Regions from separate parts of the Arthrobacter sp. 10T416 genome, predicted to be linked through region 3. Evidence: riboswitches for the same ligand, from Rfam matches in the RefSeq annotation. Region 3 holds a riboswitch; each other region holds the start of a gene.

What was found. Region 3 has a riboswitch for thiamine pyrophosphate ahead of thiC (phosphomethylpyrimidine synthase ThiC). Riboswitches for the same ligand answer to the same signal wherever they lie in the genome.
Region 1: another riboswitch for thiamine pyrophosphate. It lies ahead of AC1DBE_RS06150 (ECF transporter S component); the one in region 3 lies ahead of thiC (phosphomethylpyrimidine synthase ThiC).
Region 2: another riboswitch for thiamine pyrophosphate. It lies ahead of thiO (glycine oxidase ThiO); the one in region 3 lies ahead of thiC (phosphomethylpyrimidine synthase ThiC).

What each region holds. Positions count from the first base shown of each region.
Region 1 is NZ_JBFTHI010000003.1:200,947-205,566, forward strand. It holds gene AC1DBE_RS06140 (energy-coupling factor transporter transmembrane component T family protein) at 1-263, opposite strand, end outside; gene AC1DBE_RS06145 (ABC transporter ATP-binding protein) at 260-1,906, opposite strand; gene AC1DBE_RS06150 (ECF transporter S component) at 1,920-2,552, opposite strand; TPP riboswitch at 2,622-2,761, opposite strand; gene AC1DBE_RS06155 (heme-degrading domain-containing protein) at 2,916-3,455, shown strand; gene AC1DBE_RS06160 (DUF4235 domain-containing protein) at 3,497-3,760, shown strand; gene mnhG (monovalent cation/H(+) antiporter subunit G) at 3,792-4,187, opposite strand; gene AC1DBE_RS06170 (MrpF/PhaF family protein) at 4,177-4,455, opposite strand; gene AC1DBE_RS06175 (Na+/H+ antiporter subunit E) at 4,452-4,620, opposite strand, start outside.
Region 2 is NZ_JBFTHI010000002.1:234,157-238,776, forward strand. It holds gene thiS (sulfur carrier protein ThiS) at 1-71, opposite strand, end outside; gene thiO (glycine oxidase ThiO) at 68-1,318, opposite strand; TPP riboswitch at 1,309-1,426, opposite strand; gene thiE (thiamine phosphate synthase) at 1,453-2,157, shown strand; gene AC1DBE_RS04960 (ferritin-like fold-containing protein) at 2,158-2,829, opposite strand; gene AC1DBE_RS04965 (RNB domain-containing ribonuclease) at 2,870-4,426, shown strand.
Region 3 is NZ_JBFTHI010000001.1:682,044-686,663, forward strand. It holds gene AC1DBE_RS03165 (VOC family protein) at 210-1,085, opposite strand; gene AC1DBE_RS03170 (amidohydrolase family protein) at 1,166-2,257, opposite strand; TPP riboswitch at 2,335-2,442, shown strand; gene thiC (phosphomethylpyrimidine synthase ThiC) at 2,438-4,267, shown strand; gene AC1DBE_RS03180 (alpha/beta fold hydrolase) at 4,349-4,620, opposite strand, start outside.

The DNA of each region.
Region 1 (4,620 bases), on a different contig from region 3:
TGGTCCGCGGCCAGGATCGCAGTGCTCCAGCCGCCCAGGGCAGCGGCGAGGATCAGCGGCCAGCCGCGCTGCCAAAGCAGGGCCAGGGTCAGGCCGGCGAGCGGGAACAGCAGGAGTTCGAACCCCAGCGCCACGGAGGCGGATACCCAGTCGATGGAGAGCGCCAGGACGAGGGTGATGAGCAGGACGCCGAAGAACTTGGCCAGCGGATTCGCGCGGGTCAGCACGGCCCCGGTTCCGGGCAGGATCAGCGGGGCCCTCACGGCGCCGCCACCCCCGGGATCGTCCGGCCGGCGCTGTCCGGCTGCCGCGCATGCGGCGCGGCGAGTGTCAGTTCGGTGCCGCCCAGGACGGCGCTGAACTCCGCGTCGTGGGTCACCGAGACCACGGCGGTCCCGGCGTCGAGGAGCTCCGAGAGGAGGGACGCCAGTTCCGCCCACGTGTTGGCGTCCTGGCCGAAGGTGGGCTCGTCGAGGACCAGCACCTGCGGGTGGGCGGCCAGCACGGTGGCCACGGAGAGCCGGCGTTTTTCGCCGCCGGAGAGCGTGTAGGGATTGGCGTCCACCAGGTCGCGCAGCCGCAGGCGTTCCAGGAGCTCGTCCACGCGTTCTTCACCATGGCCCAGGTGGCGCGGGCCGAACTTCAGCTCGTCCAGCACCCGACCGGTCACGAACTGGTGCTCGGGTTCCTGGAACACGGTGCCGATCCTGGCGATCAACTGCTGGGCCTTCCACTTGTAGGGGTCGATGCCCGCGCCGGCGCTCAGCTCGGTGGTGGCCGATACTGTTCCCGCCACCGGGGCCAGCAGGCCGGCCAGGGTCAGGGCGAAGGTGGACTTGCCGGAGCCGTTCGGGCCGGTGATGGTCAGGGCCTCTCCAGCCCGGACCTGGGCCGCGAGGCCGGTCTGCACCGGCGCCGGCGGGATGGCCCTGAAGCCCTGGAGCAGGCCCGAGCGGCGGGTCCGCTCGCGGGACACGGCGAGGCCTTCGGCGGCCAGGAGCAGCTGCCCGGACTGGACGCCGCCGGACTGGATCCCGCCGCCGGGGACGCCGCCAGACTGGACGCCGTCCCCACCGGGTTGCCGGCGGGGACGGGTGGGCGGCACGTGGCCCGGCACCCAGACCCCGGCAGCGATGAGCATGTCCCTCGCCTGCGCCAGGACCTGGTCCGGGGCGCCGTCCAACAACACGGCCGGCTCCGTGGCAGAGCCCGGCTGCAGCACCACGATCCGGTCGACGAGGTCCTTCCACACGGCCACCCGGTGCTCCACCACCACCAGCGTGGCTCCGGTCCGGTCCAGGCACCGTGCCACGGCGTCGCGGACTTCCAGGACACCCGCGGGGTCGAGGTTGGCCGTGGGTTCGTCCAGCAGCAGCAGCCCGGGCCGCATGGCGAGGATCCCGGCGAGCGCCAGGCGTTGCTTCTGTCCGCCCGAGAGCGCGGACGTCGGGTGCTGCAGCGGCAGGCCGGCCAGCCCGACGTCGTCGAGCGCCTCCGCGACCCGCCGCCAGATCTCCGCCGGGGGCACGGAAAGGTTCTCGGCGCCGAAGGCGACGTCGTCACCCAGCCGCGAGAGCACCACCTGGGTTTCGGGGTCCTGCTGGACCAGGCCCGCCGTGCCGCGCCGGGCCCGGGGCGGGGCGCCGTCGATCAGCAGGCTGCCGGTCTCGTCCGAATCCTCGGAGTCCGCGGCCGGTCCCGCGCCGGCGCTGTCGCCGAGCACCCCCGCCAGGGCGTGCAGCAGCGTGGATTTTCCCGCGCCGGACGGCCCCAGGAGCAGCACGCGTTCGCCGGGGCTGATGTCCAGGTCCAAGCCGCTCACGGCCGGGCGGGTGCGGCCGGCATGCCGCCAGCCCCAGCCGCGGGCGGTGACCGCAGCCGGGCGCACGTCGTCGAGGGTTCCCATACGTGTCCGGGCCCTAGGAGAACACGGGTTCCGTTGCCGCCTTGCGGGACGCGAAGGAAGCCAGCACACCGGTCCGGGCCAGGCCGCGGGTGGCGATCCAGGCCAGGGCGCCGGCGATCACGGCCCCGGAGATGGCGCAGAAAATGATGTAGGCGAGCTTGTCACCGGTCTCGTACGCGATGTTCCAGCCCCAGGGCAGGAAGGAGTCGTTCAGGCCGCAGAACAGGCCGGCGCCCGCTCCGGCCAGCAGCGAGACCGGCAGGTTGAACCGCTTATAGAGGAACGCGGCGAAGATGAGCTCCGCGCCGAGGCCCTGCAGGAAGCCGGAGAACAGCACGGACGCGCCGTACTGCGAGCCCATGATCAGCTCCCCCGTGGCGGCTACGGTTTCGCAGAACACGGCCGCTCCCGGCTTGCGGATAACCAGCATGCCCAGAATCGCGGGGATCATCCACCCGCCGGCGTACAGCCCGGTCAGTGGCGGGTAGACCGCGTTCAGCGGCGTGGTCACCACGTTCGCGCCCTGGTCCCAGGCCCAGAAAATTACGCCGCCGGCAACAGCGATCAACGCCGCCACCACAATGTCCACCACCCGCCAGGTGTATTTGCCCGCGGTCAGTGTCTGCTTTGCAGAAATATCAGTCATGTCTTCCTCCTGAGGTACAGGAGGGGAGGGCGCTCCGGTGGCGCCGCGGTTTGCACCGCGGGTGCCGGGCACCCTGAGAACTCGACTCCCTTGCGCCGGTACTAACCGGATCAGGTTCGAGGGTCTGCGGCTGTCCGCACTCTCAGCGCCCACCTAAGGTTCCGGACTGCTCCGGAAGGCCCGACGGCGGCGCTCCCCTGTCGTATGCAATTCACCCTTGTGGGCTGGCTCAGTTTACACCCGGCAGATCGCCCGCACGAGCCGGTGACCGGGATCGGCCTGCTTGGTAGAGTCTGCTCAGATCGCGAGCATCGGCCGCAGCCGCGGCCGGGCCCCGGCCGCCACTGACGGAAGGTGATTCCTTTGACCGACTCCCCAGCGCCTTCCCCCGACTTCGACCCCGATTCCGCGGAGCCCCAGCCGCCGGGTTCCCTGGCGGAGCTCATCGGCCGCATCCTCACCGAAATCGAGGAGCTCCAGTTCCGGTCCTTCAGCAAGGACGACGCCCTGGACCTGGGGCTGCTCCTGGTGGAACTGGGCCGGGAGCGCTCCCATCCGATCGCCATCGACATCACCAAGGGCGAGCAGGTGCTCTTCCACGCGGCGCTGGAGGGCGCCACCCCTGACAACGGCCGCTGGATCAAAGCCAAGCAGCGCACGGCCGTGCGGTACGAGGTCCCGTCCCTGCTCGTGGGGCTGCGGGCGCGGGCGTCCGGGCGGCGGATCGAGGACAACGCCTGGTTCGACCAGCTGGAATTCGCGGCCCACGGCGGCTCCTTCCCGATCTACCTGCGCGGAACCGGAATGATCGGCACGGTCACCGTATCCGGCCTGCCGCAGAAGGCTGACCATGAGCTGGTGGTCGAGGCGCTGTCGGAAATCCTCGGACGGCAGGGACGCTAGGCTAGGGGGAGCCCTGTTTCCGCCCGCAAGGAGTACGACGCATGAACATCCTCATCAAGTTGCTCGGCACCGGCATCAGCCTCGTCGCCGGTTTCGTCGGGACCAAGCTGGTCGACACCGCGTGGGAGAAGACCACCGGCAACAAGCCGCCGAAGGGCCACGACGACGACGTCCCCACCACCCTGCGCCAGGCCCTGACGTTCGCGCTGATCTCCGCTTCGGTCAGCGCCATCATCCAGGTCCTCGCCAACCGCGGCACCCAGCGCGCCATCAGCCGCTTCGCCAAGACCCAGGACATCGTCTAAGGGCACACCGCTATGGGCACACCGCCCGGCGTCACTCGCCGTCGTCGGTGAACCCGCGTTTCCCGGCCGCCTGCTGCACCACGGCTTCGAGCTCGTCGGCGCTGAGCAGTTCCGGGTGCAGGTGCTTGGTCCGGTAGCCGGCCCGGCCCACCATGTGGGCCGAGACCGGCACCGTGAGCAGCTGGAAGATCCACGCGACCACCAGCACCGGCCACACCCACCATGTGCGCATCTGCAGCCCGACGGCGCACAGCAGCAGGAACAGCCCCAGTACCTGCGGCTTGGTGGCGGCGTGCATCCGGCTCATCAGGTCCGGGAAGCGCAGCAGGCCGATCGCGGCGCCGAGGGACATGAGCGCCCCCACCACCATAAAGACGGCAGAGACTGCGTCGATCACGGTATCCACGGAGCTCGTCTCAGGATTCATTGGGCTGCTTCCTCCGGTCCGCCACGAACCGTGCCACCGTCACCGAGCCGACGAAGCCGATGATGGAGATGGCCACGAGCAGCATCAGGTTGTTCAGGTGCCGGTTGACGGCCATGTCGATGCAGAGCGCCGCGCCGAGGATGGCCAGCAGGACGTCCGCGGCCAGCACCCGGTCCAGCAGCGAGGGCCCGCGCGCGATGCGGATGATCGCCCCGGCCGCGGCAAGGGAGAGCACGACGGCGGTGATGATCAGGACGAGGGGCATCATCCGGCTACCTCCTGCTGGAGTGCGGTCAGTTCGGCCGGGGTGCCCATGATCCGGATCAAGCCCGCTTCGGTGTCACGCACTTCCTTGCGGAGCCTGGCAGCGTCGTCGGCGTCACGGACGTTGATGCCGTGGATGTAGAGCGTGGACGTGGATCGGTCCACCTCC
Region 2 (4,620 bases), on a different contig from region 3:
CCGCTGACCAGGGCGCTGACGGTGGCGCCGTCGGCGACGGCGTGCTGTGCTCCGTTGAGCCTGATGTTCATGCTGGTGTCCTGTCTTTTGCTGGGAACTTATGGGCCGCGGCCTCCGGGCGGGGAAAGCGGTCGGGGCGGAACCGGGCCCAGCGCGGATCCGGCCGGCCGTCCAGCAACGCCTGGCAGATCGCCGCGGCGGCCGGAGTCAGCAGGACCCCGTGCCGGAAGAACCCGGTGGCGATGATCAGGCCCTCGATGTCAGGGCCATCCCCCGGACCGGCGACCCGCCCGATCAGCGGGGCGTTGTCCGGTGTGCCCGGCCGCGCCCGCGCTGTGGCTTCCAGCAGTTCGAGTTCGGCGACCGCCGGAAGAAGCTGCTGGGCGTCACGCAGGAGCTGGTAGACGCTGCCGGCCGAGACCGCGCTGGCGGTCGACGGTGCGTCCTCGCGCTGGGTCGCGCCGATCACCACCGTGCCGTCGTCCCGGGGCACGATGTACACCGGGACCCCGCGGACCAGCCCCCGGACCGTGGAGCCCAGCAAGGGACGGAGCCGGGGCGGCACCCGCAGCCTGAGGATGTCACCGTAGACGGGGCGCAGCGGCAGCACCAGCCCCTGCGGCAGGGCCTGCAGATCGGCTGCGCCGAGGCCGTTGGCCACGACCGTTTCGGTGGCACGGATATCTCCCCCGCCCTCCAGCCGGGCCCCGGCGACGCCGCCGTCCTCCCAGAGCAGGGCCGCCGCCCGGCTCGGCACGGCCACGAATTCCGGGTCGGCGGCCAGCAGACGCCCCATCCGTGCCAGCAGCCGCCGCGGGTCCACCTGGTGGTCGGCGGGGATGGCGAAGGCGCAGGAGATGCCGGGGCTCAGAAGGGGCTCCCGGGACCGTGCCTCCCGCACCGTCAGGGGGTCCACGGCGAGGCCGCACGCCAGCTGCACCTCCCGCAGGTCGGTGAGCGCCCGGCGGTCGGCGGCGTCCACGCCGACGGCGAGGGTCGGCGTCGTGCTGTAGCCGGTGCTGCCCGGCTGCGGGCCGCCGTCGGGCAGGTCCCCGGGCGCGCCGTCGGCCAGGCTGGCGGCGAAGGCCGGCCACAGCCTGGAGCCTTCGAGCATCAGGGCCAAGAGGTCTTCCTCCTGGTAGTGAAGTTCGCTGACCGGCGCCAGCATGCCGGCGGCGGCCCAGCTGGCGCCGCTGCCGGGGGCATCATCGATGAGGGCCACAGTCCGGCCGGAGCGGCGCGCTGCCCAGGCGATTCCGTGGCCGATCACTCCCCCGCCGATCACGGCGACGTCGTACGGTACGGCTGGTGGGGTCATGGTTTCCTTCCCTACGCCGGTACTAACCGGATCAGGTCAAGCGGTCGGCTCTGACGCCCTCTCAGCCCGGCGGCCGCGTACGGCCCGCGGGCTCCCGCGGTATGCGCCCAGTTTAGAGGAACTACGCTTGGGATATGAGCCAGGACCTGCACACCACCGCCCGCCTGTATCTGTGCACTGATGCACGGAAAGAGCGCGGGGACTTTGAAGATTTTGTCGACGCTGCCTTTGCCGGCGGGGTGGACATCATCCAGTTGCGGGACAAGTCGCTGGAGGCGGCCGAGGAACTGGAGCTCCTCGGGGTCCTGCACGCCACGGCGCAGCGGCACGGCCGGCTGTGGGCCGTCAATGACCGCGCCGACCTCGCCTCGCTGGCGGGTGCGCCGGTCTTCCACATGGGCCAGAAGGACATTCCGTTCACGGCGGCCCGCGACTTCCTGGGCAAGAACACGGTGATCGGCATGTCCACCCACACGCCGGACCAGGTGGACGCGGCCATCGCCGCCTCCCCGGGCCGGACCGGCTTGGACTACTTCTGCGTGGGGCCGGTCTGGGCGACGCCCACCAAGCCTGGCCGCGCCGCGGTCGGAACGGACCTGGTGCGGTACGCCGCCGCGGCTATCGGGCGGGCCTCGGAAGCCGGCGTCGGCAAGGTCTCCGGAGTGGTGCCGTGGTTCGCGATCGGCGGGATCGATCTGGGCAACGTGGAGCAGGTGGTCGACGCCGGGGCCCGCAGGATTGTGGTGGTCCGGGCGATCACCGAGGCCGCGGACCCGGCGGGCGCAGCGCGCGCCCTGCTCGCCGCGCTCGACGCCGGCGCGGATTCCGACGTCGGCTAGCTAGCCCGCGAGCCCCAGCCCGGACATCCGGCGGGAGTGCCCGGCGGCGAGTTCCGCGGTGAGCTCCCGGGCGAGCTCACCGGCCCGGGCCGGGTCCTCACCGGCCAGCCCGTCGAGGAACGCGTGGTCCACACTGACCCGTTGGGCCTGGGTGAGCGCCTCGCCGAGCAACCGCCGGGCCCACAGGGCCAGCCGGGAAGCCAGCCGCGGGTCATCGGCCAGCGCCGCCTTCAGCCGCTCCCGGAGCACGGCCGTCGCGTCGCCTGCGGACTGGACCTGCTCGATCAGACCGGCCGTGCCGGCGTCCACATAACCCGAAACCCGCCGGTAAAAGTCGGCGGAGACCGTGTCGATGACGTACGCCTTCATCAGTGACTCGTACCAGTCGGCGGGCCGGGTGCGCTCATGGAAGTGGTCCACCGAGGCCTGGAACGGCTGCATCGCCTCCTCCGCGTCCACGCCGAGTTCGGCCAGTTTCGCGCAGACCAGCTCGAAGTGCTGGAACTCGATGACGGCAAGGCGGCCCAGCACGGACCGGTCGTGCAGGGTGGGCGAATACCGGGCGTCGGAGGAGAGCCGTTCGAACGCCGACAACTCCCCGTAGGCCATAACGCCCAGCAGGTCCCTGCGGAAACGGTTGAAGCGGGCGGGCTCATCCGGGGAGGTGCTCATGCTTCAACACTAGCGGCGGAAATCGGGCTACCCTGATTCCGTGTCTCATCATCGCCTGACTCCGAGCGTCCGACAGCAGCAGAACCAGCTGGCCCAAGCGCTGAACGCGCTGCGCACCGTCCTGGAACTGCCGGGGCCGTTCCCGGCCGACGCGCTGCGGGACGCCGAGGCCGCCGTGGCCGGCCATGAGCTGCCCGGCCTGGACCTGACGCACGTGGAATTCGTGACCATTGATCCGGCGTCCTCCACGGACCTGGACCAGGCCCTGTTCATCGACCGCTCCGGTGACGGCTACAAGGTGTTCTACGCGATTGCCGATGTCCCCTCCTTCGTGGCTCCCGGCGGTGCGCTCGACGCCGAGACCAGGCGCCGCGGGCAGACGTTCTACACCCCGGACGGCCGGATCCCGCTGCACCCCGAGATCATCAGCGAGGCCGCCGGCAGCCTCCTCGCCGACCAGCTCTGCGCCGCTTTCGTCTGGGAGTTCGACCTCGACGCGGCCGCCGAGGTGTCCTCGGTGCGGGTCCGGCGGGCGCAGGTCCGCAGCCGTGCCAAGCTCAGCTACCACGGTGTGCAGGCGGATCTGGACGCCGGGACCGCCGCGCCCGTGCTGCAGCTGCTCAAGGAGGTGGGCAGCAAACGGGTGGAGCTCGAGCGCGCCCGCGGCGGGGCAAGCCTGAATATTCCCGAACAGGAAATCGAGCAGCTGCCCGACGGCGGCTACCGGATCGTCGCCGCCCCGCCGCTGCCGGTGGAAGACTGGAACGCCCAGATTTCCCTGATGACCGGGATGGCCGCGGCCGAGCTGATGCTGCAGGGCAAGGTGGGCATCCTGCGCACCATGCCGGCCCCGGATGAGCGCTCGCTCCGGCACTTCCGGCGCCAGACCGGCGCCCTCGGCAAGCCGTGGGACGGCCGGATCAGCTACGGGGAATACCTGCGGACCCTGGATCCCACCGACCCGCGCCAACTGGCCATTGTGCACTCGGCCGGGATGCTGTTCCGCGGCGCCGGCTACACGCCGTTCGACGGCGTGGTTCCCGAGGACGCCATCCAGTCCGCCATCGGGGCGGCGTACGCCCACTCAACGGCCCCGCTGCGCCGCCTGATCGACCGGTTTGTCCTGGTCATCTGCGAGGCGCTGTCCAACGGCGACGAGGTTCCAGAGTGGGCCCGCGAGGCACTGCCCTCCCTGCCGGCGATCATGGCCGCCTCCGACCAGTTGGCCGCCAAACTCGAGCGGCTGGCGCTGGACACAGTGGAGGCCGCCCTGCTCATCAACCACGTCGGCCAGGAGTTCGACGCCGTCGTCATCTCCGGATCGAAGCCGGCCAAAAACGGTGCACCCAACGGTGCGAATGGTGCCAACGGCGCGAATGATGCGAACGGTGCGAATGGTGCCCCGGCCAACGCCAACGGCAACGGCAACGCGAATGGAAACGGGAACGGCAACGGCCCGTCCGGGATCGTCCAGATCGCCGAGCCCGCGGTGACGGCACGCTGCCCCGGCGAGCTGGAGTCCGGCACCCAGGTGCGGGTGCGTGTGGTGTCCGCGGACATCGTCACGCGGGAGGTCCGGCTGGAGCTGGTGGGCTGAATTACCCCGTCCCGGCCCAACACCGCACCCGGAGCCGGTGTGGCCTGTGCCGCGCCGCTGCCAGCCGCCGTCGGGGTTCCGAACGCCGAACAGCTAGACTGGAACGGTAGTAATGGATGCCCGGTCGTTGATTTCCATGTTTTATGAATTCAACAAGCCCGCCCCTACGCGATCTTGAGACACACCCGCTGGTC
Region 3 (4,620 bases):
GCCTAACTGTTCGCACGCCACCCCCGGGACGGACATGCCCATCCCTGGCGCCGACGAATGGACATATTCACGTTATGTCCATGCGCCGACCCGAGGAGCGGACATGTCCGTGCGCCAACGCGGCAACCAACGGGCATGCCCGCCCCTGACGCCAAAGGATGGGCATGTCCATCCCTGGGCCACGGAACGGGCATGTCCGTCGAGGGCAGTTAGCGGACCGCGACCCGGATGCGGTTGCGCCAGGGGTCGTCGAATCGGAGCTCGGCGCCGGTGTGGTGCGATTCGACCCCGGCCGCCTTGAGGCGGTCGGCAAGGGCACCGACGTCGTCGCCCGACGGTACTTCGATCAGGACCTCGCCGAGGCCCAGAGTGTCGCGGCGCGGTCCGGCCCCGCGGCTGTTCCAGACATTCATAGCCATGTGGTGGTGGTAGCCGCCGGCCGAGACAAAGAGCGCCTGGCCGTGCCAGCCGGCGGTCTTCTCAAAGCCGAGTGTGCCGACGTAGAAGTCGTGTGCGGATTGCACGTCGCCGACCTGCAGGTGGACGTGCCCGACGCCGGCCTCGGCCTCGCGCTGTCCGGCCAGTGAGGCCTCGGTCAGGTGCTGCTCAAGGTAGCGCTGGGGCGGCAGGGCGAGGCTATCCATCACCACGTTCGTTCCTTCCCAGGACCAAGCGTCGCGCGGCCGGTCCCAGTAGAGCTCGATGCCGTTGCCCTCGGGATCGTTGAAGTAGAACGCCTCACTGACCAGGTGGTCGGCGCTGCCGGTGAAGGACTGCGGTTCGTATTGGGCGGCGGAGGCGATAGTGGCGGCCAACGAAGCCTGGTCATCGAAGAGCAGGGCGGTGTGGAACAGGCCCGCTTCACCGCGCGAGGGCAGGTTGAGTCCGGGCGCAGGCGCGAGGTGGACCAGCGGCTTGGCCTTGCGGCCGAGGTAGAGGCCGCCGTCCTGCTCGGCCACGATGTCGAGGCCAAGGGCGCGCTGGTAGTAGTCGGTCATCACCTTCATGTCGCCGACCTTGAGCATCACGGTGCCCATGGTGAGTTCGGCCGGAAGGAGATCCTGGGTGCTGGTTTCTGCGGTCATCGCAACGCTCCGGTGGTTTGTGGCCACCGCCTTTCGGTGACCCTTCATAGTGCTAAATTACTTGAAGCTTCAATTTATTCCTAATGCACTTCGGCCCGAACCAGTTGTCCGCGCAACACGATGTTCCGGGGTGCCTGCAGGGTGGCGAGATCCCGGCGCGGATCCTCGCTGCAAACCAGCACATCGGCGCTGGCCCCCTCGGCGATGCCCTCTGCGCCGAGCCATGCCCGCGCGGCCCAGGCGGCGGCGTCGAGGGCGGCCGGGGCGGGCAGTCCCGCGGCGTGCAGGGCCTGGATCTCGTCGGCAATCCGCCCGTGCTTGATGACACTGCCCGCGTCGGTCCCGGCGTACAGGACGACGCCGGCCTCGTGCGCCTCGAGGACCCGCTCGGCCCGCCGTTCCCAGAGCCCGAGCATATGGGCTGCATAACGGGGAAATTTGTCCCGCGCCTGGGCCGCGATGTCCGGGAAGGTCGCAATATTGATCAGGGTCGGCACAATCGGCACGCCCTGTTCGATGAAGCGGGGCAGGTGCCGGGGCAGCAGGCCCGTTCCATGCTCAATGCAGTCGATCCCGGCGTCGAGCATGTCGTCCAGGGTCTGCTCGGCGAAGCAATGCGCCGTGACGCGGGCCCCCTCGTCGTGGGCTGCACGGACTGCGTCCCTGACGGCCGCCGCCGGGAAGCTGGCGGCGAGATCGCCGGCGTCGCGGTCGATCCAGTCCCCCACCAGCTTCACCCATCCGTCGCCGGCACGGGCCTGCTTTCGGACCGTCTCGACCAGTTCCTCCGGCTCCACTTCAACGGCGAAGCCCCGCAGGTACCGGCGGGTCCGGGCAATGTGCCGGCCGGCGCGGATGATTCGAGGAAGGTCGGCCCGTTGCTGGACCCAGCGGGTGTCATGCATCGCTCCTGCGTCGCGGACCAGGAGGGTCCCGGCGTCGCGGTCCGTCTGCGCCTGCCGTTCCACTACGTCCTCCGGAAGCTCGCCCTCCGGGCCGAGGCCGATGTGGCAATGGGCGTCGACCAGTCCGGGAATGACCCAGCCGTCCAGCACGAGGTCCGACGGCGCCCGCGGACGGTCGAAAGTCAGCTTGCCGTCGACCGCCCACAACCCGCGCCGCTCCTGATCCGGGGAAGTGAGAACCGTGCCGCTGAACTCGATAATGCTCATGGCCTACAGCTTAATCCGCATAACGACCCGGCGCCCCGGGACAACCGTCAACTACAAGCAGCCTGTGGTAGCTTCGTCTACGACCACACGGGTGCCCTTGCAGGGGCTGAGATCGGGCTGACGCAGCCTGCGACCGTTGAACCTGTCCGGGTAATGCCGGCGAAGGAAGTGAGTAACCCTTTGAGCACCACAAATCCCCAGCACAGCCCTGCCCGATACGGGAACAGCACGGTTCAGAACGGCCCCGCCGCCGTTGCTGCCCCGCCGGTAACCCAGTCACTGAAGTCGCATGGCCTGGCGTATGTCGAAGCCGGCGGGATCCGCGTACCGGTGACGGAGATCGCCTTGGAGCCGTCGCCCGGAGGCTCGGCAAATGCGTCGTTTCGGGTGTATCGGACGGCAGGACCGGGCAGCGATCCCGTCGTGGGTCTGGCCCCGTTCCGTAGCGACTGGATAACCGAACGCCTGGACACCGAGCCCTACAGCGGCAGGGAACGCAACTTGCTCGACGACGGCAAGTCCGCGGTCCGGCGGGGCGCCGCCTCTGCCGAGTGGCGCGGCGCGCCCCCGCAGCCTCGCCGCGCGGTTGCGGGCCGGACGGTCACGCAGATGCATTACGCGAGGAACGGAACGGTAACACCCGAGATGCGCTACGTCGCCCTGCGCGAGAACTGCGACGTCGAACTCGTTCGCAGCGAGCTGGCCGCCGGCCGGGCAATCATTCCCAGCAACATTAACCACCCGGAGTCAGAGCCGATGGTCATCGGCAAGGCGTTCCTTGTGAAGATCAACGCCAACATCGGCAACTCCGCCGTTACCAGCTCTATTGCCGAGGAAGTCGACAAGCTTCAGTGGGCCACGCAGTGGGGCGCGGACACCGTCATGGACCTCTCCACCGGTGACGACATCCACACCACGCGCGAGTGGATCATCCGCAACTCCCCCGTCCCCATCGGCACTGTACCGATCTACCAGGCGCTGGAGAAGGTCAACGGCGAGGCGAATGCCCTGACCTGGGAGATCTTCCGGGACACCGTGATCGAACAGTGCGAACAGGGGGTGGACTACATGACCATCCACGCAGGCGTGCTACTGCGTTACGTCCCCCTGACAGCCAACCGGGTTACGGGTATCGTGTCGCGCGGCGGCTCGATCATGGCCGGGTGGTGCCTGGCGCACCACCGGGAGAACTTCCTCTACACACATTTCGATGAGCTGTGCGAGATTTTCGCGAAGTACGACGTTTCGTTTTCGCTGGGCGACGGACTGCGGCCGGGCTCGACGGCGGACGCCAACGACGCTGCCCAGTTCGCCGAGCTGGATACCCTGGCTGAGCTGACCCAGCGGGCGTGGGAGTTCGACGTGCAGGTCATGGTTGAAGGCCCCGGACATGTGCCCCTCCATCTGGTCCGGGAAAACGTGGAGCGCCAGCAAGAACTATGCCAGGGCGCTCCGTTCTACACGCTGGGACCGCTGGTGACGGACATCGCACCCGGCTACGACCACATCACCTCAGCAATCGGCGCCACCGAGATCGCCCGATACGGCACCGCCATGCTGTGTTACGTCACGCCGAAGGAACACCTCGGGCTACCCAACAAGGACGATGTGAAGACCGGCGTCATCACCTACAAGATCGCCGCCCACGCCGCGGACCTGGCCAAGGGGCATCCCGGCGCCCACGAGCGCGACGACGCGCTCTCCAAGGCGCGTTTCGAGTTCCGCTGGCGGGACCAGTTCGCGCTGTCCCTCGACCCGGTCACCGCAGAGGCCTTCCACGACGAGACGCTGCCGGCGGAACCGGCCAAGACAGCCCACTTCTGTTCCATGTGCGGGCCTAAGTTCTGCTCCATGCGGATCAGCCAGGACATCCGGGACGAGTTCGGGTCAGCGGAAACCCAGGCTGCCATCGCCCGGCAGGCTGACGGGATGCGGGAGAAGAGCGCGGAGTTCCTCGCGGCTGGCGGCAAGGTCTACCTGCCCGAGCCGGCCGTGGGTTCGCCCGAGTAACTCGGACCCGGCCGCCGCAGGTCGCCCTCCCGCCCAGGGCGGGCGCCCTGCGTCGCCGTCCGGATTCGCGGTACGTCCGTGTCAGGACGCGTACGGCTGCCGGCTGCGGCTGACGCCGGCGATGAAGGTGCGGATGGTGCGGTCGCCTTCCCTGGAATCCTGCGGACGGTGCCCGCCCGGGGCCGTGCGGTGCAGGGCGCCCGTTTCGCGCAGGTAGCCGGCAATCTCCTCATATAGCGGTTCCCAGCCTCCGGTGAGGACCAGCGTCGGGACGCCCGGGACGATCTGCAGCGGCGCGTCCCACGGCGGGGCCTGCAACCTCAGCCGGCGGATGTCCCGGCCGTCGTCGGGCG